Regions from separate parts of the Dehalobacter restrictus DSM 9455 genome, predicted to be linked through region 1. Evidence: a T-box and tRNA genes for the amino acid it is inferred to sense, from the RefSeq annotation. Region 1 holds a T-box; the other holds one or more tRNA genes.
What was found. The T-box of region 1 lies ahead of ileS (isoleucine--tRNA ligase). A T-box ahead of a tRNA ligase gene usually reads a tRNA of that ligase, here a tRNA-Ile.
Positions count from the first base shown of each region.

Region 2: it has a tRNA-Ile gene. The T-box ahead of ileS (isoleucine--tRNA ligase) is inferred to sense a tRNA for this amino acid. The anticodon was not compared.

Region 1 is NZ_CP007033.1:586,613-598,788, reverse strand. It holds gene hemW (radical SAM family heme chaperone HemW) at 1-631, opposite strand, end outside; gene lepA (translation elongation factor 4) at 767-2,572, opposite strand; gene murJ (murein biosynthesis integral membrane protein MurJ) at 2,696-4,255, opposite strand; gene spoIIP (stage II sporulation protein P) at 4,311-5,210, opposite strand; T-box leader at 5,513-5,781, shown strand; gene ileS (isoleucine--tRNA ligase) at 5,879-8,980, shown strand; gene DEHRE_RS14750 (hypothetical protein) at 9,072-9,254, opposite strand; gene DEHRE_RS02855 (ABC transporter ATP-binding protein) at 9,448-10,167, opposite strand; gene DEHRE_RS02850 (ABC transporter ATP-binding protein) at 10,160-10,927, opposite strand; gene DEHRE_RS02845 (branched-chain amino acid ABC transporter permease) at 11,008-12,003, opposite strand; gene DEHRE_RS02840 (branched-chain amino acid ABC transporter permease) at 12,089-12,176, opposite strand, start outside.
Region 2 is NZ_CP007033.1:1,144,491-1,156,666, forward strand. It holds gene DEHRE_RS05445 (hypothetical protein) at 1-22, shown strand, start outside; gene DEHRE_RS05450 (YlmC/YmxH family sporulation protein) at 24-275, shown strand; gene dapB (4-hydroxy-tetrahydrodipicolinate reductase) at 429-1,232, shown strand; gene dpsA (dipicolinate synthase subunit DpsA) at 1,310-2,257, shown strand; gene DEHRE_RS05465 (dipicolinate synthase subunit B) at 2,247-2,843, shown strand; gene DEHRE_RS05470 (aspartate-semialdehyde dehydrogenase) at 2,954-3,946, shown strand; gene dapG (aspartate kinase) at 4,058-5,284, shown strand; gene dapA (4-hydroxy-tetrahydrodipicolinate synthase) at 5,321-6,205, shown strand; gene DEHRE_RS05485 (ribonuclease J) at 6,577-8,241, shown strand; tRNA gene DEHRE_RS05490 (tRNA-Glu) at 8,327-8,402, shown strand; tRNA gene DEHRE_RS05495 (tRNA-Val) at 8,446-8,521, shown strand; tRNA gene DEHRE_RS05500 (tRNA-Asp) at 8,673-8,749, shown strand; tRNA gene DEHRE_RS05505 (tRNA-Gln) at 8,785-8,859, shown strand; tRNA gene DEHRE_RS05510 (tRNA-Lys) at 8,863-8,938, shown strand; tRNA gene DEHRE_RS05515 (tRNA-Lys) at 8,958-9,033, shown strand; tRNA gene DEHRE_RS05520 (tRNA-Gly) at 9,042-9,116, shown strand; tRNA gene DEHRE_RS05525 (tRNA-Arg) at 9,126-9,202, shown strand; tRNA gene DEHRE_RS05530 (tRNA-Thr) at 9,221-9,296, shown strand; tRNA gene DEHRE_RS05535 (tRNA-Leu) at 9,304-9,388, shown strand; tRNA gene DEHRE_RS05540 (tRNA-Ser) at 9,402-9,492, shown strand; tRNA gene DEHRE_RS05545 (tRNA-Asn) at 9,499-9,573, shown strand; tRNA gene DEHRE_RS05550 (tRNA-Ile) at 9,575-9,651, shown strand; tRNA gene DEHRE_RS05555 (tRNA-Gly) at 9,657-9,730, shown strand; gene DEHRE_RS14385 (hypothetical protein) at 10,175-10,366, shown strand; gene DEHRE_RS05560 (hypothetical protein) at 10,353-10,703, shown strand; gene DEHRE_RS05565 (type IV pilus twitching motility protein PilT) at 10,881-11,957, opposite strand; gene DEHRE_RS05570 (GspE/PulE family protein) at 11,993-12,176, opposite strand, start outside.

The DNA.
Region 1 (12,176 bases):
GAAGTCCAAAAATCAGGTCAAGGTTCAGGTTATCTATCCCCGATTGTCTGATAAGGGTGACGCTCCTGTGAATATCCTCCACGGTATGGATTCTGTCGATGCTTTTCAGCAGACGGTCATCAAAGCTCTGAGCGCCGAGCGATATCCGGTTGATCCCGTACGTCCGGCAGAGCATCAATTTCTCCCGGTCAAGTGTGCCGGGATTACACTCAATTGTTTTTTCTAGGACCTGACCGGTTCTGGAAGTATGGATACGGGGATCCCTTATCGGATCAGATAGTTCTGTCGAGTCTGTCCGGCTCAGGGCCTTAAAATAATACCGGTAAATCAGATTCAGCAGCCGATCAAGCTGACTGGCATTCAGAACTGTGGGCGTTCCGCCCCCAATAAAAAGAGAAGAAACCCCCTGGGAGGCTTCCTTAGCTCGCAACTCAAGCTCCCGCTCCAGTCCGCGCAAATAGACGAAGACCAAATCGGAGGCCGGGTCTGATAATAACATATGGTCAGCCCCATCTACGCTACCGAATATTTTACTGTCTGCGATAATGGGAGCAGTATAAGGTACCGAATAGAATGCGCAGTAGGAACATTTTTTTACACAAAACGGAACATGAACATATAAAGAAGTCATACGAATCACCTAATACAGCGATTTTTAATATTTACGTTCCCAAGCTGCAGACTAAGTCACCGTAATGGATGTCCAGCGCCAAGCGGAGCACAGCGCAGGAGGTGCTGCCTTGGGTCTAACCCGAGCAAAGTAAAATTAATCGTCCATCTTGAGCACTGCCATGAAAGCGTCCTGGGGTATTTCCACACTGCCGACTTGTTTCATGCGTTTCTTGCCTTCTTTTTGCTTTTCCAGCAGTTTGCGTTTCCGGGAAATGTCACCACCGTAGCATTTGGCCAGAACATCTTTGCGCATAGCCCGGATATTCTCCCTGGCAATGACCTTGGCACCGATCACGGCCTGAACAGGTATCTCAAACATCTGCCGCGGAATCAGGCTGCGCAGCTTTTCAACAAGTTTGCGTCCACGAGAATATGCTTTGTCTTTATGGACAATGAAGGAGAGTGCATCAACAATTTCAGCGTTCAGCATGATATCGAGTTTCACAAGATCCGCTTCCTTGTATCCGATCAGTTCATAGTCCAGAGACGCATACCCTTTGGTCCGGGATTTAAGCTGATCAAAATAATCATATACAATTTCGCTTAACGGAAGCTCATAATAGAGACTTACGCGCGAAGCGGTGATGTAATCCATGTTCAGGAACGTACCCCTTTTCTCCTGGTTCAGTTCCATGATGGTGCCTACGTACTCGGAGGGTACCATAATCGTAGCCTTGACCACAGGCTCTTCAATCGATTCGATCTTTCCTTCAGGCGGCAGAAGCGCAGGGTTATCGATAAAGACCTGTTCCTTGGCTGTGGTATTTACTTTATAAACAACGCTCGGTGCGGTCGTAATAATACTGAGGCCAAATTCCCTCTCGAGTCTCTCCTGGATAATTTCCATGTGCAGGAGACCCAGGAAACCACAGCGAAAACCAAAACCCAGCGCTGCGGACGTTTCATTTTCATACATTAAACTCGCATCATTCAACTGAAGTTTCTCCAGCGCATCCTTCAGCCTGTCAAAGTCGGAAGTTTCAACCGGATAAAGGCCGCAAAAAACCATCGATACCGCTTTGCGGTAGCCCGACAGCGGTTCCGCCGCCGCATGGTCGTTATCCGTCACGGTATCCCCGACCCGGGTATCCCCGACATTCTTGATACTGCCCGCGATATAGCCAACCTGGCCTGCCCTCAGCTCATCGACAATCGTCATTCCTGGGGTAAAAACACCAACTTCGGTGATTTCAAACATTTTTCCGGTGGACATCATCCTGATGTTCGTTCCTTTGGAGACTTTACCGTCAAATAATCGAATATAAGGGATCGCACCTTTGTAGGAATCAAACTTTGAGTCAAAAATCAATGACTTTAAAGGTTCTTCATCATCGCCCTTAGGCGGAGGAATCCTCTGGACAATGGCTTCCAGGATCTCTTCGACCCCAATCCCCACTTTGGCCGATGCGAGGATCGCCTCACTCGCGTCAATCCCAATCACATCTTCAATCTCCTGTTTGACTCTGTCAGGTTCTGCGCTTGGCAGATCTATTTTATTAATAACCGGAATGATCTCCAGGTCATTTTCCAAAGCAAGATAGACGTTGGCAAGAGTCTGCGCCTCAATACCCTGGGCCGCATCGACCACCAACAAAGCCCCTTCGCAGGCAGCCAGACTCCGGGAAACTTCGTAAGAAAAGTCAACATGTCCGGGAGTATCGATCAGATTCAGCTCATAGACCTCTCCGTTTTTTGCCTTGTAGCGCAAACGAACTGCCTGCAATTTGATGGTAATACCACGCTCCCGTTCCAAATCCATGGAGTCGAGAACCTGCTCCTTGAGTTCCCGGGTGGACATGGTTCCGGTATACTCAATCAGCCGATCGGCAAGAGTAGATTTGCCGTGATCGATATGGGCAATGATCGAAAAATTTCTGATTTTAGATGAAGCGTTTGCCATGGATATTCTTCTCTCCCCGAATATAATGCCAGCATATCATTATACCAAACTACCGCCTTGAAAAGCAAGGCGGCTCCGGAATGCCGGGGGGACAGGGGGAGTCCTTTTGCCCCCCAGCCCTCCTTATTTGCGTCGTTTGATCAGCATCTCGATGGCCATTTGGTACTCTTCCATCTTCAGCAGACGGGCAACTATAAAAAACACGAGCATGCCTACGAGTGCTCCGCTGATTAAAACAATCGTCGATCCCATTTTGCCAATTCCGACCCAAAGGGTCAGCAGATTCGCCCAAATCATGACGACAGCTGCCATGGCCAAAGCGGCTGCCAGTGTTTTACTAAACACGGCTGCGATTCTGCGCCCGTCAATTTTGCCGAGTTTGCGGCGCAGTACGATAAACAGCAGGAGCATCTGCATAATGGCTCCGAGGGTTACAGCCAGGGCCAAGCCGCCGCAAGCCAAAGGCCCGACTAAAATGTACATCCAGATTATGCTGGCAGCCATGGCGATAAGACCAAGAATAACCGGAATCCAGGTGTTCTGCATCGCATAAAAAGCACGCGGCAGAATCTGAATAATAGCCTGAGCAGTGATCCCCAGCGAAAAATACAGCAGCGGCACAGCCATGATATCCGTATCCCCTGCACTGAATTCACCATGCTGGAACAGAACCCGAATCAAAGGGAAGCGCAGGACGACCATCCCAATGGATATCGGAACCGTAATAAAGATAATCAGACGAATTGCACTCGAGATCGTCTCCAGAAAGTCTTTGGCCTTTTTCAGAGCAGCCTGCTCTGTTAAGGTCGGAAAAACAGCGACACCGATGGCCAGCGCGAAGATGCCGACCGGGACCTGGAAAAGACGGTAAGAGTACCAGATCGCAGTCAAGCTTCCCGGATCAAGCGCAGAACCGAGGTTGGAATTCACAATGACCTGGAATTGATTCAAGGTGTACATGATAATCATCGGGACAGCCAAGACCATGATCTTCCGGACCCCGGGATGTTTCAAATCGATCATTGGATAGTAGCGGAAGCCAACCCTGCGCAGGGAAGGGACCTGGACAAGAAAATTTACCGTAGCGCCGATCACGACCCCAAACGCAAAACCGGAGATACTCCGGGCCTCACCGGAATTAGCAAAAAGCGCCCCAAATAGGATGACGCTGGCATTGTAAAGGACCGTCCCCAGCGCGGACGGCCAAAATATTTTGTACGAGTTCAGGATACCCATCGTAATCCCGCTCAAAGCCAGAATGACCGGCTGCAGCAGTAAGATGCGGGTAAGATAGATGGTAAGTTCCTTATTCGCCGGACTGAATCCGGGTACCTGCATCTCAATAAACTTCGGAGTCAGCAGCATGCCTGCGATAACCAGGATACAGAGCAGAAGAAATGTCGCATTGGTTACCGAGCTGACGACTTTCCATCCTTCTTTTTCCTTTTCTTTGGCAATATATTCGGATAGGACAGGGATAAAGGCAGCACTCAACACCCCTCCGACCAACAGCCAGTAGAGCAGGTCCGGAAGAATAAAAGCCGTATTATACGCATCTGTAGCCGCCGTTTTCCCAAACAGGCCTGCCATCAGGGATTCCCTGACAAAACCGAGAAGCCTGGAAACAAGGTTGGCAGCCATCATGAAGCCTGCCGCTTTCATCATTTTTTGATTGTTTGTCATAATGATGCTGAAGGACCTTTCTATATACAAAGAAATGCACTCACTGCAAATTATATCATTTACCGAGATATTCCTTCAATACTTCGGCTATCGGTCCGGCTGCAGCCTGTGCTTCCTCCAACGTGTTTAGCTGACTGCCAATTTCCAGCAGGATTGCTCCGTCCGTGAGATACTGGTTATAGCGTGCTTCTGAGGCATAGCGGATTTTCGGGAAAAACAGTCCCGGGTATTTTTTTTCCGCAATCTTAATAATTTCACGCGCAATTGCATCATTCTTTTCCCAGTTTTGATTTTTCTGACCGATCACAATCATGACTCTGGCACACTCCTGTCCGTTAATCTTTGCAGTATCTTTGCCCACCTGGGAAGGAAGTCCGTCCCGGTGAAGATCGATCAGCAAACGGGTTGTTGGGTTTTTCTCGAGCATTTTTTTTGCTGCGAGATAGGAATGATTGTAGGCCTGGATATAGACAGCATCATTAACCTCCTCGGAATGTGCCGTATTGATTCCTGCCTGGTTCAATTTTTCAGTCAATAGCTGTCCAATCTCCACAATATCTCCGTTTTCACCTCCAGCTGACCGGTCTGCACCGCCATCCCCCGAATAGGACTCTGCACTGTGGGTGTGATAGATGCTTACCAGGACATCCTGCGCACTTTTAATCGGTTCAGGATCATGATAAAACGGATTATCGAGGGGTTCGAGCAGTGGTCCCTCCATTTCAGGATCATTGGGATAATAGGCCCAGCCCAGCCAGGTCGGCCCTTCGGAAGGAGGTGCATAGAAACTTAAAAAATACGTCCGAGCGTCGGATATGTTGACTCCGGTCAGCAAATACATTCCGATCCCTGCAGCAGCATTCCGTGTATCACTGATATAGGTTCGTTGTGGATAAGACATCCCCGGGGCGCCTTCCAGAAGTATAAGCTCAAACGGAAAACTTTTTTCAGACAATATTTTTATGGTATACTGAAAACTATCGTTGGAAATGCAAAAGTAAACAGAAAATGCAAGCAGCGCCAAGAGTAGTATGACCCCAACAGCTTTCAGACGGGTATTCCAAAAAAACAGGATAATCTCCTCCTTTCCATAATTAGGAATATGAAGGACAAACCTGTCTTAGAACATTGAAATATCCTTAATATTTTACACCTGCATTAACGCTGAATTTATACAGTGCAGAATTTTTAAGATGTACTTGGCATTTTTGCATGGGATGTCATATAATAGATATAATTTGAAGACAATTCAAGTATCAAACAGCAAGGAATGGGACAGTAGCTTAAAAGGAAGTCCACAGAAAGCAATCAAATGCTGAGAGATTGCGTCCGACTTTCAAGTGAAAATCACCCGGGAGCTGAACTTCAGAAATATGTACCTTGTCACTGTCAAGTGATCAATTAACAGGGTTCCAGTAAGAAGTTTCGCCTGCCCTGCGTTAACGGGTAAGAGTGATGTGTTTGACGTAATTTCATGTACCTCAGACATATAATCAGGGTGGTACCGCGGTTTAGTCGTCCCTAAGTTATTCATACTTAGGGATTTTTACTTTTTTCATATGATAACTTGAGGGTTGACGAGGAACTAATTAGTCATTAATGAATTGATAAAGGAGAATCTCTATGAAAAAATTTAAATCTTTAGCTGAAAACCCCGTTGCTGGACGGGAAAAACAAATATCAGATTACTGGGATTCGATTGATATTCTGCAGAAGACAATCGAAAACCGCGAAGGCGCGGAACCGTTCGTGTTTTATGAGGGTCCGCCTACAGCCAACGGCAAGCCGGGTATTCACCATGTCATGGCGAGAACACTGAAGGATTCCGTCTGCCGGTATCAGAACATGAAAGGTTTTCAGGTCAAACGGAAGGCGGGATGGGATACGCACGGACTGCCGGTGGAAATCGAAGTTGAAAAACAGTTGAATCTTTCCGACAAACAAGGTATAGAAGCGTATGGGATCGCCCAGTTCAATGAAAAATGCCGCGACTCTGTGTTTACGTATGAAAAACAGTGGCGCGAAATGACGATCCGGATGGGTTATTCGATTGATCTGGATCATCCGTATATTACCCTGGATAACAATTATATTGAAAGTGTCTGGTGGATTCTGGACAAATTTTTCAGAGAAGGATATATGTACGAAGGTCACAAGATTCTTCCGTACTGCTCCAGATGTGGAACCGGACTTGCTTCCCACGAAGTCGCGCTGGGCTATAAAGAAATTAAAACGAATACAGTCATTGTCAAATTCAAACGCCAAGAATATGACGAGTATTTTCTGGCCTGGACGACCACACCATGGACCTTGCCCTCCAATGCTGCACTGACGGTAAGCCCGACCGAAACCTACGTCAAAGTCCGCAGCAATGATGAGATTTATTATCTATCGAAGACGCTTGCACCGAAAGTACTCGGCGACGATTATGAAGTCCTGCAGGAATTAAAAGGCACTGAGCTTGAATATATGGAGTATGAGCAGCTGATGCCGTTCTTAACCGCCGACAAAAAGGCTTTTTTTGTGACGACTGCCGATTATGTCACGACAGAGGACGGTACCGGGATCGTCCATACCGCACCCGCTTTTGGTGAAGACGATTATAACACCGGAAAGCGCTACAACCTGCCGGTTTTTCAACCGGTGGACGAATCGGGCAAATTTATCGCAACGCCTTGGAAGGATAGCTTTGTGATGGATGCCGACCTGGATATCATCAAGTGGCTGCATGCCGAGGGCAAACTGTTTAAAAAGGAAAAATTGGAGCATAATTACCCGCACTGCTGGCGCTGTCAGACCCCTCTGCTGTACTACGCCAAACCAAGCTGGTACATTGCGATGACCAAACTAAAAGATCAGCTTGTCGCCAATAACAAAACAGTTGAATGGTATCCCGACTTTGTCGGTGAAAAACGTTTTGGCAACTGGCTTGAAAATGTCAATGACTGGGCATTGTCCCGTAACCGCTACTGGGGGACTCCGCTGAATATCTGGCGCTGCGGATGCGGCCATACTGCTTCGGTCGGCTCCCGCAAAGAACTTGTGGAAAAAGCAATCGAAAAGATTGATGAAACCATCGAACTGCACCGACCTTACGTCGATGATGTTCATATCCGCTGTGAAAAGTGCGGCAAACCGATGACCCGGGTCAGTGAAGTCATTGACTGCTGGTTTGACAGCGGCGCGATGCCCTATGCTCAGCATCATTATCCGTTTGAAAACAAAGAGAACTTCCATGAACTGTTCCCGGCTGATTTTATCTGTGAAGGGATCGATCAGACCCGCGGCTGGTTCTACTCCCTGCTCGCGATCTCGACCTTTGTGATGGGCCGTTCCCCGTATAAGCGGGTTCTGGTCAACGATCTGGTTTTAGACAAGCAGGGACAGAAAATGTCCAAATCCAAAGGCAACACGGTAGACCCGTTTGAACTGTTTGACCAGTACGGTGCCGACACGCTCAGATGGTATTTGCTTTATGTGTCTCCGGCCTGGACACCTAAACGCTTTGACATCGAAGGCCTTAAGGAAGTCCAGAGCAAGTTCTTCGGGACACTCCGCAACGTCTATACCTTTTTTGCGCTCTATGCGAATACCGATGAGGTCGACCCGAGAGATTTCTTTATCGAATACAAAAAGCGGCCGGAGCTCGACAGGTGGATCCTCTCCAAATATCACGCCCTGCTCAATGACGTTGAAACCAATCTCGCTGTCTATGATCTGACTAAAGCGGTCCGAAAAATACAAGAATTTGTCAGCGAGGACCTCTCCAACTGGTATATCCGGCGATCCCGCCGCAGATTCTGGGATTCCGGCCTATCGGACGACAAGAAGGCCGTCTATAACACCACGTATGAAATCCTGGTCGGCATCGCCAAAATCTCAGCACCGTTCGCACCTTATCTGGCGGAAGAAATCTACCGTAACCTGACCGGTGAGACTTCGGTCCACCTGGCAGATTATCCGGAATATGTCTCGACTATGATCGATCAGAACGTCGAAAACAGAATGGATTTGGTCAGGAATTTAGTCACCCTCGGCAGATCTGCCCGGGAACAGGTCAGGATCAAAGTCCGTCAGCCGATCCAGCAAATCCTAGTTGACGGGAAATATGAAGTCCTGATCGCCGATTTAATTCCACTGATTCAGGAAGAGCTCAATGTAAAGGAAGTTATTTTTGCGAATAACTTAAGCGATTTTATGAATTTCATTCTGAAGCCAAACTTCAAAACTGCTGGACCCGTCTTCGGCTCGAAAATCAAACTCCTTGGCAAAGCACTGGAAAGCCTGGAGGCTTCAACGGCTGTGGCTGCCCTGGAGGCTGGAGAATCGCTCTCAGTGGATGTGGATGGAGAACAGCTAGATATCGTCAAGGACTATGTCATCGTGTCGATTTCCGCCAAAGAAGGGTTCACGGTCACAATGGAAAACAACCTGTTCGTTATTCTTGATACCACGCTGACCAGAGAGCTTATCGATGAAGGTCTGGCCAGAGAGCTCGTTTCCAAAGTCCAGCAGATGCGCAAGAGCAATGATTTTGAAATGATGGACCGCATCCGGATCTATTTCGATGGGGATGACCAAGTCACGAGTGCGATTCAAAGCTATCAAGAATACATCAAAGTAGAAACGCTCGCTGAAAGCATCGAAAAAACACCGAGTACCGCAGACCTGACTAAGGTGAACCTGAATGACCACGATACCGGCGTCAGGGTAGAACGGATCTAAATGCTTTGGCTCCGTTAAGCTGAATTTTTTAAAATAAGTAACCTTGAACTGAAATAATGCTGATAATAGTTAACACAGACCATCATTAGCATTATTTTTTTAAGCTGAGGCTAACGGCGTGGTGCCATCCGCTTTTCAGCTGTTGTGCCATCCATGGCACAAACAGCCGCGTTCCGCATCCAGCTCCACTTGGCGCGGACAGCACCATGCCGTTAATATCTCGTCCATTAAGCAATCCTGTAAAGAATTTGAGATCTAATTTTTCTGCTATCATTTATAAGTACCGCTATATACTGGCAGATGTCATTTACGCACTTAAAACACCGCTTCTTCAGTGTAGGAAAAACCAGACGAATATTTTTCAGAATCTTATACGAGATCAACGTAGTCCAGTCTGACATATTTTACGTTTCGGGGCGACAAAAACGAATCGTCAAAGAAGATCGAGATCCCGCATTATTGGCTGGTCACATCCGGGTCCGGCCCAGATAAGCTTCCTGAAGCAGAGAATCCGAGATTGCTTCTTTGGAGCTTCCGTGGTGAACAATTTTACCCCGCTCCATGACGAGTACACTGTCCGCCACTCTCAAGGCGGCTTTTGTATTTTGTTCGACCAGTACGACTGTGACGCCGGACTCTTTCATCCCGACCAGGATCGCCATGATCTCGCGTACGACAAGCGGGGCCAGCCCGATGGAAGGTTCGTCGAGCAGCAGCAGTGAGGGCCTGGCCATAAGGGCCCTGCCTATTGCCAGCATCTGCTGTAGACCACCGCTTAAAGAACCGGCCAAATCCTTTTCTCTTCCCTGCAGCAGAGGGAATAATTCCAAGACTTCCTCCACATCGTTTGGGATATCCGCCTTGTCCTGACGATAACGGTGAAAAGCCCCCATCATCAGGTTATCCATCACGCTTAGCCCGCTGAATATCTCTCTTTTCTCCGGTATAAGAGCAATACCGGCTCTGACGATTTTTTCCGGTGACTGGCCGGCTATTTTTTTGTTCTGAAAAATGATTTCTCCTGCAGCAGGCTTGTATAACCCCGCGAGAGTCCCTAGCAGGGTACTTTTGCCTGCACCATTGGCTCCAAGAACCGCCAGCAATTCTCCCTGCCTGACATTCAGGGATACATTTTTGAGCGCATGCACATAGCCATGATAAACATCGAGACCATTTACACTAAGCAATTTGCTCATCCTCTCCGAGATAGGCTTTGATCACTTCCGGGTGAGCCTGAATTTCTGCCGGGGTTCCCTGGGTGATCACCTCCCCGAAATTTAGGACAACAATCTCATCAGCAGCTTCCATGACCGTTTCCATATCATGTTCAATCATTATCATGGTCATACCCTGACTGCGAAGTTTTTTCAAATATTCTGTCAGGATTTCAGATTCAGCAGCATTTAATCCTGCAGCCGGTTCATCAAGCAGGATCAGTTTGGGCTGAGAAGCAAGGGCTCTGGCAATTTCCAACAGTCTTTGCTGTCCGAACGGCAAAACTGCTGCCGGCAAACCAGCTGACTCCGCTAAACCAACCTCTTCAAGCAGTTTCAGGGATTCAGCCCTGATTTTTTTTTCTTCGGTAGACCGTTCAGGGGAAGAAAGAAACGACTTGACAAAGCCCTTTTTCCCCTGCAGGTAAGCACCAGTCATAACATTTTCCAGCACGGTCATGCTGCCGAAAAGCTGCAGGTTCTGAAAAGTTCTGGTTACTCCAGCCTGAGCTGTCTTATACGGCTTCATTCCAGTGATCGTTTTTCCTTCCAATAACACTTCACCTTCATCCGGTTGATACGTTCCGGTAATCAAGTTAAAAATCGTCGTTTTTCCTGCCCCGTTAGGTCCTATAAGCGCTGTAATTTTTGCTTCTTCAACCCCAAAGCACACATGTTTGACAGCCATAATGCCGCCAAAATGTTTTGTAATTCTGTGTAACTCCAGAAGCATGGCCTTTTCCCTCCTTCTATAGGATTGATACTCAATCTATAATTCTTATTTCATATTTGAATCATCGTTCTGTATATAGGTTAATTGACTTCATTTCCATCTTGAACCAGACTCTTTTTTGAACTTTGAAAGAATTCCCCGATACTGCTTAACCCCTGCGGACGGTATATCATGAGTGCAACCAGGATGATTCCGTAAATAATGATCTGGTATTCACCGCCGGCTCCGGGAACGATGAGCGGTATCAACTCTTTTAAGATCTCGTTTAAGGCCACGACGACCACAGCCCCAAGCAAAGGCCCCCAAAAGGTACCCAGGCCGCCAATCACTGCCATCAGTACAAACTGGACGGAAGCATGAAAAGTAAATGGTGACGGACTGATAAAGGTCACATAAAAAGCATAAAGGCCCCCTGCCAAACCCGTAAGCAGCGCACTGAAAATAAAGGCCTGCAGCTTAAGCCTAATACAGTCAATACCGGCATTTTCTGCCGCATACTCACTCTCTCGGATCGCACATAAGGCCCTGCCTGTTCTGGAACGGACTAAATTTCGTATTCCCAGCAGTATCAGGACCAGAATGATCCAGATCAGGATATAAAATTTCCTGTCACTGTTTAAAATAAGACTGCCAATGCCCAGATGCGGAATACCGCTGATCCCGGATGGCCCTCCGGTTATTTCTCCGCCTTCGGTAAATAATATATGGACTAAAATCCCAAAGCCGAGCGTCGCGAGGGCAAGGTATAGCTCGCGTAACTTAAGGGTCTGTCGGCCAATTAGGGCCGCAACAATTCCGGGAAGAAGAATTGCTGCCAGAAGGGCTAACAGTGACGGCCAATGAAAACGCGTGGTTAATATCGCGGCCGTATAAGCGCCTAAACCAAAAAACGCCGCATGACCGAACGACACCTGCCCCGCATAACCCATCAGCATTCCCAAGCCCTGGACAACGATCGCATACAGGCCGATAACAATCAGTGATCCATAAAGATAATTGCTGTTAAGCAGGAGCGGGATAATCAACAATACCAGCATGATGACAGCTCCGCTGAATTTAAATATAATCTTTTTCACCAAAGATACGCTCCTTACCATATGACGCTGTAAATCTTACTCAAAAGAAATCAAATCTATACCAAAAGGAAACCCTGTTTTAAGATTAAATTTTACGCTCGCTGATTGCACCCAGGATCCCTTCCGGCCTGATTAAAAGGACTGCAAGAAGAATCACAATAGAGATCGCATCA
Region 2 (12,176 bases), 560 kb from region 1:
GGTCCGGGGCAGGAGTGTGTAATATGCTTTTAAGTGAACTGTCAGGAAAAGAAATTATTAATCTTCATGATGGCGCGAAGCTCGGTTCAATTGGTGAGAGTGATATTAAAATTAGCCCCGAAGGAAAAATCGAGGCAATCATCATCGATTCAAGAGCGGGATACGGAAGATTCTTTAATAAGAACAGTGAAAAAGAAGGCGGGTATGTGGTCGTCCCCTGGAAAGCCATTAAAAAAGTAGGCAGTGAAGTGATCATCGTAGATATCGATATGTAGGACCGCTCTTTGCCGTCCGTGGCATCGCGGCATTAGGCCATCCGTGGCCATCGTTTGACAGGTTTCTATTGATATAATAGAATAAGAAGTGTATTAAACCCCGAAAGGCTTCTGGCGCGGGGTTTTACGTTATCGTATTCAGGAGGGGTATATTTGGACAAAATACGCGTATTTGTTGCCGGAGCATGTGGCAAAGTGGGCATGGAAACAGTCAGGACAATACGTCTGCAGAACGATATGGAGCTTGCAGGGGTATCAGATATTCAGAATCAAGGAAAGGATATTGGATTAGTCCTTGGACAGCAGCCATTCGACCTACAGATTTCCGGCCAGATGGAAATAGAAAAATTAAAAGAACTGCAAGTAGATATTCTCGTTGATTTTACGAATCCCCAATCAGTATTTTCCAATGCCAAAACTGCAATTAAAGCGGGGGTTGTTCCTGTTATTGGGGCGACTGGGTTGGACGGTCACGAAATCAGTGAATTGGAGGATCTCTCCAAAGCGACCGGCACAGGGGTTTTTATTGCACCGAATTTTGCGCTTGGCGCAATCCTGATGATGAAGTTTGCGAAAGAAACCGCGAAATACTTTCATCATGTCGATATCATTGAATATCATCATGATCAGAAGCTGGATGCACCTTCCGGCACTGCTTTGAAAACCGCGGATATGATCTCTGAGATCCGGGAACCGATCATCCAGGGACATCCGAACGAATATGAGAAAATACCCGGTGCTCGGGGCGGAGACCTGAATGGCATTCACATCCATTCCATCCGTTTACCGGGACTGATCGCCCATCAGGAAGTCATTTTCGGAGGGTCAGGACAGACGCTCACGATCCGTCATGACGCGTATACACGGGAAACCTACATGCCCGGGGTGATACTGGCCATTCGCAAAGCATATAAGCTGACCGGACTTGTTATCGGACTGGAGAATTTCCTGGATTAGGTTAAGCACCGCGTTTCTCGGCTGCTCATATACTGGATAGTAGTTAACTGGACACTATCCAGTAAGGAGGCATAAACATGAATGCGGTACTTGAAGGAGTTCGCCTGGCAGTAATCGGCGGGGATGATAGAGAAATATTTCTTGTCCCCGAGCTGCAAAAGTGTGGTGCGAAGATCATCGGGCTCGGTCTGGAAAAGTCTCCGCTTGGAGACAGCATTGAGCATGCCAAATCTTTTACCGAGATTATCGCTAAAGCAGATGCGCTTATCTTACCTATGTTTGGCACAGATGCGCGGGGCCTGATCAAAGCAAAGTATTCTAATTCTCCGATCATCTTAAATAATGAAGTTCTGGAATTGATTCCGCCCGGTGTTCCGCTTTTTATAGGCTGGGCCCGTCCTGCCCTGATCAGCGCAGCCCAAAAGATGAACATAGACCTCGTGGAAATAGCAAACCGTAATGAAATTGTCATCTTGAATTCGATACCTTCAGCCGAGGGGGCGGTTCAGATGGCAATGGAGGCTACCACGATCACCATTCACAGCAGTGAAAGCTTTGTTTTGGGTCTTGGCCGCTGCGGCATGACACTGGTGAATCTACTGAAGGGAATGGGAGCAAAGGTTACGTGTGTTGCACGTAAGCCCTCAGACCTGGCCCGGGCTGTAGAGATGGGAGTGCGTGCTATCGGTTTTTCTGATCTTGAAAAGGAAATCAACAGGGCGGAAATCGTTTTCAATACCGTACCAGCTCTGATTCTCGGCAGAGATCTGCTGAACAAAATGTCCCGGGAAACCGTCATTATTGATATTGCCTCTATTCCGGGAGGTATTGACTTTGAATATGCCCAGATGCTTGGGATTAAGGCTCAGCTTGCCCCTGGCCTGCCCGGTATTGTCGCGCCAAAGACCGCCGGAAAAATGCTGGCGAAGCTTTATCCGCCTCTGATTCTTGAGCACCTTGTACCTGCTGCAGATGCAGCCACTGCTGCTGCAGTCCGGAAGGGGGTGCCCAAAAATGAGATTTGAAAAGCTGCACATCGGTTTTGCGCTGACCGGTTCCCATTGTACCCTTGGCCGGGTCATGGGGGTGATCAGACAACTTGTCGAAGAAGGAGCAGATATAACGCCGATTGTTTCGGAGTCCGTTAATACAGTGGATACGAGATTCGGGGATGCAACGTACTGGAAAGCTAGACTGAAAGAGATTACAGGAAAAGACCCGATCGGAACTATCCCGGAGGCAGAACCGATCGGTCCGGGCAAGCTTTTTGATTGTATGGTTATTGCGCCCTGTACCGGGAATACACTTGCCAAACTCGCTAACGGCATCACTGATACACCCGTCTTAATGGCTACTAAAGCACACTTGCGCAACTTAGGCCCCGTGGTAATTGCTATATCTACAAATGACGGGTTAGGGGTTAACGCTAAAAATATCGGAGCCTTACTCTCAGCTAAGAATATCTACCTGGTGCCTTTTGGTCAGGACAGCCCGCTCAAAAAGACCAATTCTCTCGTTGCCCAGATGGATAAAATACCGGACACAATACTGCTGGCCTGCCAGGGAAAACAAATTGAACCGCTCCTGGTAGAAATTTCTTCTTCTGAGTAGCCAAAATATTTAGTATCCTATGAGAGAATAATGATTTATACTATATTAATACCTAGTTGTTGAAAGTGAATTGTCAGAATTATTGAATATTCATGTTTAGGAGGATCTCAATGCCAAATATTGCAATTGTCGGAGCAACGGGTGTCGTTGGTCAGGAATTTTTGAAAATTCTTGCTGAACGGAAGTTTCCGGTGGATGAGCTTCGCTTGCTTGCGACGAAAAGATCAAGCGGATCACGGATTTCCTGGCAGGGAAAAGAAATAGAAGTACAAGAAACAACGAATCAGAGCTTTCAAGGCATTGATATCGCCTTATTTGCGGGTGGTTCCGCCAGTACGGAGTATGCGCCGGCCGCAGTCCAGAGCGGAGCAGTCGTTATTGACAACAGCAGTGCTTTTCGGCTAAATCCGGATGTTCCTCTGGTTGTACCTGAAGTCAACCCCGAAGATGTCAAATGGCATAAAGGGATTATCGCCAATCCGAACTGTTCCACGATTATCATGGTCGTGGCACTAAAACCGCTCGAAGCGCTTTCGCGAATTAAACGTATTGTGGTATCCACATATCAGGCAGTTTCCGGCGCGGGCAAAGAAGGGATTATTGAACTGGAGGAACAGGTGAAGTCGTGGAGCAACGGGAAAAAAATCACGGATATTGATACTTTCCCATATCAGATCGCCTTTAACCTGATACCCAGAATTGATGTATTTCAGGAGGGTGACTATACAAAGGAAGAATGGAAAATGGTCAAGGAAACCCAAAAAATCTTCCATAGGGATGATTTGCGTGTTACGGCTACTTGTGTCCGTGTTCCGGTCTTTCGTTCTCACTGTGAATCCATCAATATTGAGACTGAGAAAAAACTCACGATCGATCAGGTCAAGGCTGCATTTGCCCAGGCTCCCGGCGTAATCTTAAAAGACGATTCGGCGAAAGATATTTATCCGATGCCGCTCGACAGCTCGAACAGGGATGAAGTTCTGGTCGGAAGAATCCGGGAAGATCAAACCATCGATCAGGGGATTAATCTCTGGATCGCAGGTGATCAGATTCGCAAAGGTGCAGCGACAAATGCAGTCCAGATTGCAGAATTGCTGTTATAATAGATAGGAAATAACGGATAAGATTAAAAGATAAGAAAACATAGACGTTATAATAATAAGGAAAGCAAAATTCAAGACAAGTTAAGAAAATTAGAGGAAGGAGAAATTACCTTGCGTATATTGGTTCAAAAATTTGGCGGAACTTCCCTGGCCAATCCGGAAAGAAGAGCGCAGGTCGCTGCTAAGGTTTCCGAGGCTATTAATCAAGGGTTTTCGCCTGTGGTTGTTGTTTCTGCAATCGGGCGTTCGGGAGATCCCTATGCGACCGATACGCTGATTAAGATGGTTTCAAGCATTTATTCCGAAGTGCCCAAAAGAGAAATGGATTTACTCTTAAGTTGCGGGGAAATCATTTCCGGCAGCATTATGGTTAGCACGCTGCAGGGTCTGGGGTTGGAAGCTGTTCTTTTAACGGGTGGACAGGCCGGCATTATCACCAACAGCAGTTTTGGCGATGCAAGAATTGTCAGAATCGAACCGGAAAATATCCTGGAGCAGCTGAAAGAAGGCAAGGTTGTCGTCATTACGGGCTTCCAAGGTATGACCGAAAACGGACAAATTACAACCCTGGGCAGAGGCGGAAGCGACACAACGGCTTGTTCGATTGGTGTCGCACTAAATGCTGAAGCAATTGATATTTATACGGACGTCGAAGGTATTATGACCGCAGACCCCCGGATCGTTCAGGACGCCAAAATCCTTGACGTGATCACCTATAATGATATCTGCCATCTGGCGCATCAGGGAGCCAAAGTCATCCATCCGCGCGCCGTGGAAATCGCGATGCAGAAGAATATCCCATTGCGGGTAAAATGTACGTTTTCCGATGCTCCAGGAACGCTGGTCACCAATGTTCAGCCCGACCTCGCGGAGGGTTCGGACATGATCGGCGACAGGATTATTACAGGGATTGCACATACCCCGAATGTCACCCAGATCAAGATCCACGTTCAAGAAGAAGAAAATAAACCCAAAGCGATCACCAAAATATTCAAGGGGATGGCTTTAGCGGATATTAGTGTCGATTTCATCAGCGTTCAACCAGAAACTGTCCTGTATACAGTTCGTGATGAGCTGGCAAAGAAAGCCGTCAATATTTTAAAGAATCTGGGTTTCAACCCTGAATCCGCGCCAGGATGCGCCAAAATTGCGCTCGTCGGCGGGGGAATTGCCGATGTGCCCGGTGTCATGGCCAATATGGCAGAAGCACTTGCTGAGAGCGGCATTGAGATTCTTCAGTCCGCTGACTCTCATACCACGATCTGGGTACTTGTCAAAAAAGAACATATGGTTCCGGCTGTGCAGTCTTTGCACAAAAAATTTGAGCTTGGTATTTGACAGCCAGGCATAAAATAGTTTATGGAGGAAAGAGAAATGTTTGGCAGCGTTTTAACCGCTATGGTGACACCATTTAACGATAAGCTGGAGATCGATTATCCTGCGGCCGCAATACTGGCCAGATATTTGGTTGAAAACGGCACAGAAGGGATCGTCGTAGCCGGAACAACCGGTGAGAGCCCTAATCTGACCGGTGAAGAAAAGCTTAACCTTTTTACGACGGTGAAAGAAGCAGTTGGGGATACGTGTAAAGTCATTGCAGGCGTGGGTACCTATTCCACGCGTGAAAGCGTTGAACTTGCTGAAAAAGTCTCAAACCAGCTCGATGGCATTATGGCAGTGGTTCCGTATTACAGCAAACCTTCCCAGGAAGGTCTTTATGAGCATTTTAAAGCCATCGCAGCGGCCACAGACCTGCCTGTGATGCTTTATAACATACCAGGAAGGACAGTCATCAACCTTCTTCCTTCTACAGTCGCCAAACTAGCTGGAATCTCAAATATTGTCTGCATTAAAGAAGCAGCAGGATCGATGGACCAGGTCAGTGAACTGAAAAAGGAACTGTCTTCGACCTTTGCGATTTATTCGGGCGATGATTCATTGACCTTGCCGATGCTGTCTCTAGGCGGGGCAGGGATCGTAAGTGTCGCTTCTCATCTGATCGGTACCCAGATGCAAAAAATGGTTGCTGCGTTTAAGGCCGGCGATATGGAGAAAGCTTTAAAATGGCATCTGCTGTTGTTCCCAATCTTTAAAGGGATGTTCGTGGCAACAAATCCAGTGCCTGTGAAGTATCTGCTGAATGAAGTCGGCATCAAAGCCGGGGGCTACCGGTTGCCTATCGTTGGCCCGACCCAGACGGAACAGGCTTCCTTAAAAGAATTGCTCACGAATATCCGAAATCTGCCTGAAGAGGTCTGACCTTAGAAATTACTTTCAGATAAAACTAAAAGTAAAAGCAAAAAATTAAAACTTTGGTTATGCCGAAGTTTTAGTTTTATTCGCGAATGGGCAACAATAATGTTGGAAGCTGTTCACCCAGCTTGCATATCTGATATTCAGGTACTATAATAAATCTAATGGTGTTGTACGGCTAACCGAATAACGGAATCAAAGAAACCAAGAGGTATTTTTACCTGTTTCTATTTTTGTTTGTGTTTTTTGTTGTAGTCTTTTTTTATCCTGCTCAGATACTTCGGGGTATCTCCTTGTTTCCTTATGCTGACAAATTAATAGGATTGAAATTGAAATTAATAAAGTAAAATATATATAAATTGATGGAGGTATTGCCTTTGCCAAAAGAACACAAACTGCAAATTATCCCTTTAGGCGGATTGGGTGAAATCGGGAAAAACATGACGCTGATAAAGTATGACAACCAGATGATCATGATTGATGCCGGTATGGCTTTCCCTGAAGATGACATGCCCGGAATTGATCTGGTCATCCCTGACTATTCCTATGTCATCGAAAACAAGGACATGCTGCTCGGGATTATGGTGACCCATGGTCATGAAGATCATATCGGCACATTCCCCTATCTTCTGAAGGACATAGACGCGCCTGTATTTGCGCCAAAACTTACCTTGGGACTGATCCAGGCCAAATTAAAGGAGTGCAATGTCAACCGGTTTAAATCGACTGTCGTCAATCCTGGAGAGAGTATCAAGCTTGGCGTTTTTAAAATTGATTTTATCCGGGTCAACCACAGCATACCTGATTCTGTGAGTCTGGCTATCCATACACCCCTCGGTGTGATCGTCCATACCGGAGATTTTAAACTGGATCATACCCCCGTTACATCGGAGATCCTAGATATTTATAAATTCTCCGAATTGGGTGAAAAAGGCGTACTCTGCTTAATGTCCGACAGCACGAATGTAGAAAGGCCTGGTTTTACGATGTCGGAGAGAGTGGTCGGACAGATGTTCGACGATGTATTCCGCACCGCCAAGGAAAGAATCATTTTAGCCAGCTTTGCTTCGAATATCCATCGCGTGCAGCAGGTCATCACCGCTGCTTTCAAAACGAACAGGAAGGTTGCCATTGTCGGCAGGAGCATGCAGAATTACGCCTCAATCGCTGCTGAATATGGCTATCTGATCATTCCAGAAGGAACGCTGGTCGATGTAGAAGAGGTTCTCCAGCTGCCACCGAATCAGGTCTGTATTATTACAACAGGGAGTCAGGGGGAACCGATGTCGGCACTTTCCCGCATGGCTTCCAGCGACCATAAACAGGTCGAGATCCTGCCAGGTGATACGGTGATTATCTCCGCGAGTCCGATTCCGGGAAATGAGAAATCGGTGGCCCGAACCATCGATCAGTTGTTTAAACTCGGCGCCAATGTGATCCACGAACAAGCATCAGGCGTCCATGTTTCCGGTCATGGCAGTCAGGAAGAATTAAAGATGATGCTGAATATGGTAAGACCGCAGTATTTTGTGCCTGTGCACGGTGAGTACCGCATGCTGATTAAGCATGGCCAGATTGCCGAACAGCTTGGAATTTCGCATAAAAATATTTTTATTGCCGAAAATGGAAGTGTCATTGAGTTCACCAGAAATGGAGCAGGTATCGCCGGGAAAGTGCCATCCGGCAGAATTTTAGTGGACGGGCTTGGTGTAGGGGACGTCGGCAATATTGTGCTGCGCGACCGCAAACAGCTGTCTCAGGACGGTATTTTAATCGTAGTTATTGCGCTGAGCCGTTCCACCAATGAAATTGTTGCCGGGCCTGATATTGTGACCAGGGGATTCGTCTATGTCAGAGAATCCGAGACAATGCTGGATGAGGCTAAAGAGAAAATCAGACAGACCACCGAACGCTGCATCGAGAACGGTATTATTGAATGGGTCACACTCAAAAATCAGATTAAAGACGTTCTAGGCAAGCATCTGTATGAAAAAACGAAAAGAAAACCGGTCATCCTGCCAATCATTCAGGAAGTGAAATAAGTTCAACAAGTTCGAACATTTTTTTCCTAAACGGGTTGACAATGTTTTCGCATTTAGCTATACTATCAAATGTTCTCGCAATTTTGGCCCGTTGGTCAAGCGGCCTAAGACACCGCCCTTTCACGGCGGTAACACGGGTTCGAATCCCGTACGGGTCACCATTTAAAATCCGACGTTCGTGGTTTTTCCTCGAACATCAGATAAGGGCGATTAGCTCAGCTGGGAGAGCGCCTGCCTTACAAGCAGGATGTCGGCAGTTCGATCCTGTCATCGCCCACCAAACTCGAAGTTCGAAGTTCGAGGCGCGAAGCTTGAAAAAGCATATTAAGATATTGCTTGAAGAGCGGAAGGTACGGACTGAACATCGGGAAACTTACTGCTGAGGAATACGAAGGTTCGAATATCGAACGTCGTGCCTCGAATATCGAATTGGCCCCGTAGCTTAGTGGTTTAAAGCGCCTGCCTGTCACGCAGGAGATCGTCGGTTCAAATCCGATCGGGGTCGCCATAATTTATCAAATTACGAATCCATCCTGAAACCGATGGGGTGTCGCCAAGCGGTAAGGCACCAGACTTTGACTCTGGCATACGTTGGTTCGAATCCAGCCACCCCAGCCAGACGGGTCATTAGCTCAGCTGGTAGAGCACCTGACTCTTAATCAGGGTGTCCAGGGTTCGAGCCCCTGATGGCCCACCATCAAAACAATATTATTTCCGAGCCATTAGCTCAGTCGGTAGAGCATCTGACTTTTAATCAGGGTGTCCCGCGTTCGAGTCGCGGATGGCTCACCATCTATCATGCGGGTGTAACTCAGTGGTAGAGTGTCACCTTGCCAAGGTGAAAGTCGCGAGTTCGAATCTCGTCACCCGCTCCAAAAAAATATGCGCTCGTAGCTCAGCTGGATAGAGCGTCTGACTACGAATCAGAAGGCCGGGGGTTCGAATCCCTCCGAGCGCACCATTGTTCCAGAAGGCATTCGCCGTTATAGCTCAGTAGGTAGAGCGTATCCTTGGTAAGGATAAGGTCACCGGTTCAATCCCGGTTAACGGCTCCAGTTTTATGCGGGAGTGGCGGAATTGGCAGACGCGCACGTTTGAGGGGCGTGTGGTTAACACCGTGCGGGTTCAAGTCCCGCCTTCCGCACCAATCAGTAGTTTACGGAGAAGTACTCAAGTGGCTGAAGAGGACGGTTTGCTAAACCGTTAGAGTGGGTAACTGCTGCGAGGGTTCAAATCCCTCCTTCTCCGCCAGCATATTCCTCGATAGCTCAACGGTAGAGCAATCGGCTGTTAACCGATAGGTTGCTGGTTCGAATCCAGCTCGGGGAGCCATGGCAGGGTAGCCAAGTGGTCTAAGGCAAGCGGTTCATACCCGCTCATCCGAGGGTTCAAATCCCCCCCCTGCTACCAAACATGCGGGTGTAACTCAATGGTAGAGTGCCAGCCTTCCAAGCTGGTTACGTGGGTTCGATTCCCATCACCCGCTCCAAAGAAAATAAAATCCTGCGCGACCGCGCAGGATTTTTTTATGGAGCGGGTGATGGGGATCGAACAGGCAGCGCCGCACCTTGCCCATGGCATCACGGCATTAGGCCACCCGTGGCCGTCAAATGCGACCTATGGAAGCATTTTCCCACCCCGGCGTGATAGCGAGCGAATTGGCAGAGGCCAATTCGCGAAGCGGAGCGATTCCCATCACCCGCGGAGTTGAGGTATGAAGTAGTAAATAAGAATGAAGAGAACACCAGAAGTATAATTTGTCAAGATTTTGTCAATGACAATTTGAGAAAAATATTACAATTTATGTTATTTAGTAGTATAATTAAAACGTATTTTTATTTCTAAAAATAAAATATAAGATAAGCGAATAAATGTAAAAAATATGTAAAAATAATGTAAATTAAATGTAAAATATAGCAGAGGGAGTGGAAATATGCCTCTATATTCGTATGTTGCTAAAGATTTTTCCGGCCAGAGATCGACAGGCGTTCTGGAAGCCGATAGTATTCAGAACTTTTACCGCCAGCTCAAAGAGCGACAGCTTTTTTGCATTGAAGTCAGTGAAAGGAAATCTGATTTTCAGCAGGTATTATTAGGAGCTGAAACATATCGTGCTTTATCATGACGATCAGATCATGGTTCTTGATTTTGGACAATTCGGTATCTTAAATCTGAAAGAGATGGCCGAATATTCCTGGTTGATGGAAAAATCAACACTGGAAATGGAGCTTGAAACCCTGCAGAAAGAGGAAGAACTTCGCTTGATTCACAGGAAGACAGATATCGAGGCCAGAGACGTTATCATTGAAGAAAAAAGTTCAGATATTCTGGTTTTAAATCTTACAGGAGTTGGTAAGCTATATGTTGCGGAGCTAATGGGGGAACTGCTCCGCAGGGGTGAAGAGATCTGGCCGGTCAAGTTCAAGCATGCGATATCCCGCTTTCGGGAAAAGATCTATTAATAGGTGATCTCCCCATAGATGATATACTTAATTGTGAAAGAAACGCCCTGCCCGGAATATTTCTTATACTCCGAACAGGGCGCTTTATTTTATTGCTTTATAACGCGACTGTTTGCACCATGGATGGCGCAACAGTCGAAGAGCGGATAGCACCATGCCGTAAGCCCCTATTTCAACTTAGAATATAAACGGCTGATCAAGATACTTCGAGAACAACTCAGGATTCACGCATCTTAAGTTAGCTTCCTCAAGGGTTACCATCTTCCGCTTAACCAGATTCGCCAGAGAATAATCCATCGGGGCCATACCCGCTTTGATGCCAGTCTGGATGACCGTATCAATCTGGTGGGTCTTGCCTTCACGGATCATATTCCGGACAGCGTCATTGACGATGAGAGCTTCCATCGCTGCAACACGTCCGGTACCATCCATAGTAGGCAGCAGCTGCTGGCAGATAATGCCCTGAAGAACAGATGCCAACTGAACTTTAATTTGCTGCAGTTGATTCGGCGGAAAAACATCGATGATCCGGTCAATGGTAGTCGCTGCGGATGAAGTATGGAGGGTGGACAAGACCAAGTGGCCTGTTTCTGAAGCCATCAGGGCCGTGTTGATCGTCTCAAGGTCGCGCATTTCACCGACCAAGATAACATCGGGGTCTTCACGCAGTGCAGACCGTAAAGCATCTGCAAAGGCATGGGTATCGTCACCAATCTCACGCTGGTTTATCATACATTGATTATGGGCATGCAAATATTCGATCGGGTCTTCGATGGTAATGACGTGACTGTTGCGGTGCGTATTCATATGGCGCACCATGGCAGCAAGGGTAGTGGATTTACCGGAACCGGTCGGACCCGTGACCAGGATCAGACCTCTGGGTTTCATTGCGAGGTCTTTCAGGATATCAGGCAGTCCCAGCTCGTTAATACTTGGAATATCCGGAACAATGACCCTGATCGCGGCCGCCAGGCTTTTTCGCTGGCTGTAGACGTTAACCCTGAAACGGCTGATACCAGGGATCGTATAGGAAAAGTCAACTTCTCCCTTTTGCTGCAAACGGTTTTTCACGGGTTCATCCATTAGTTCATCAACAAGCTCTTTGGTGTCCAACGGAGACAAATACTTGGCATTTGCCATCGGAGTCAAGATACCATTGATTCTGAACATTGGGGGAAGACCGGTTGTGATGTGGAGGTCAGAAGCTTTAAGTTCCAATGACATTAAAAGTAAGTCCCTGATATTTAGATTCATACAAACACTCCTCAACATAAATAGATTTGATCGGTCTATTCAATACTATAGGTTACTTTTAATAATTCTTCCGTGGTGGTGGTTCCGTCCAGAACCAGACGGGTACAGGTATCACGCAGGGAAATATAGCCGAAACGGCCGGCAATATGTCTTATTTGATCAGGAGTTACTCCCCGATTAACCATCTCGCGGATATCCTTGTTGATCGGAATGATTTCA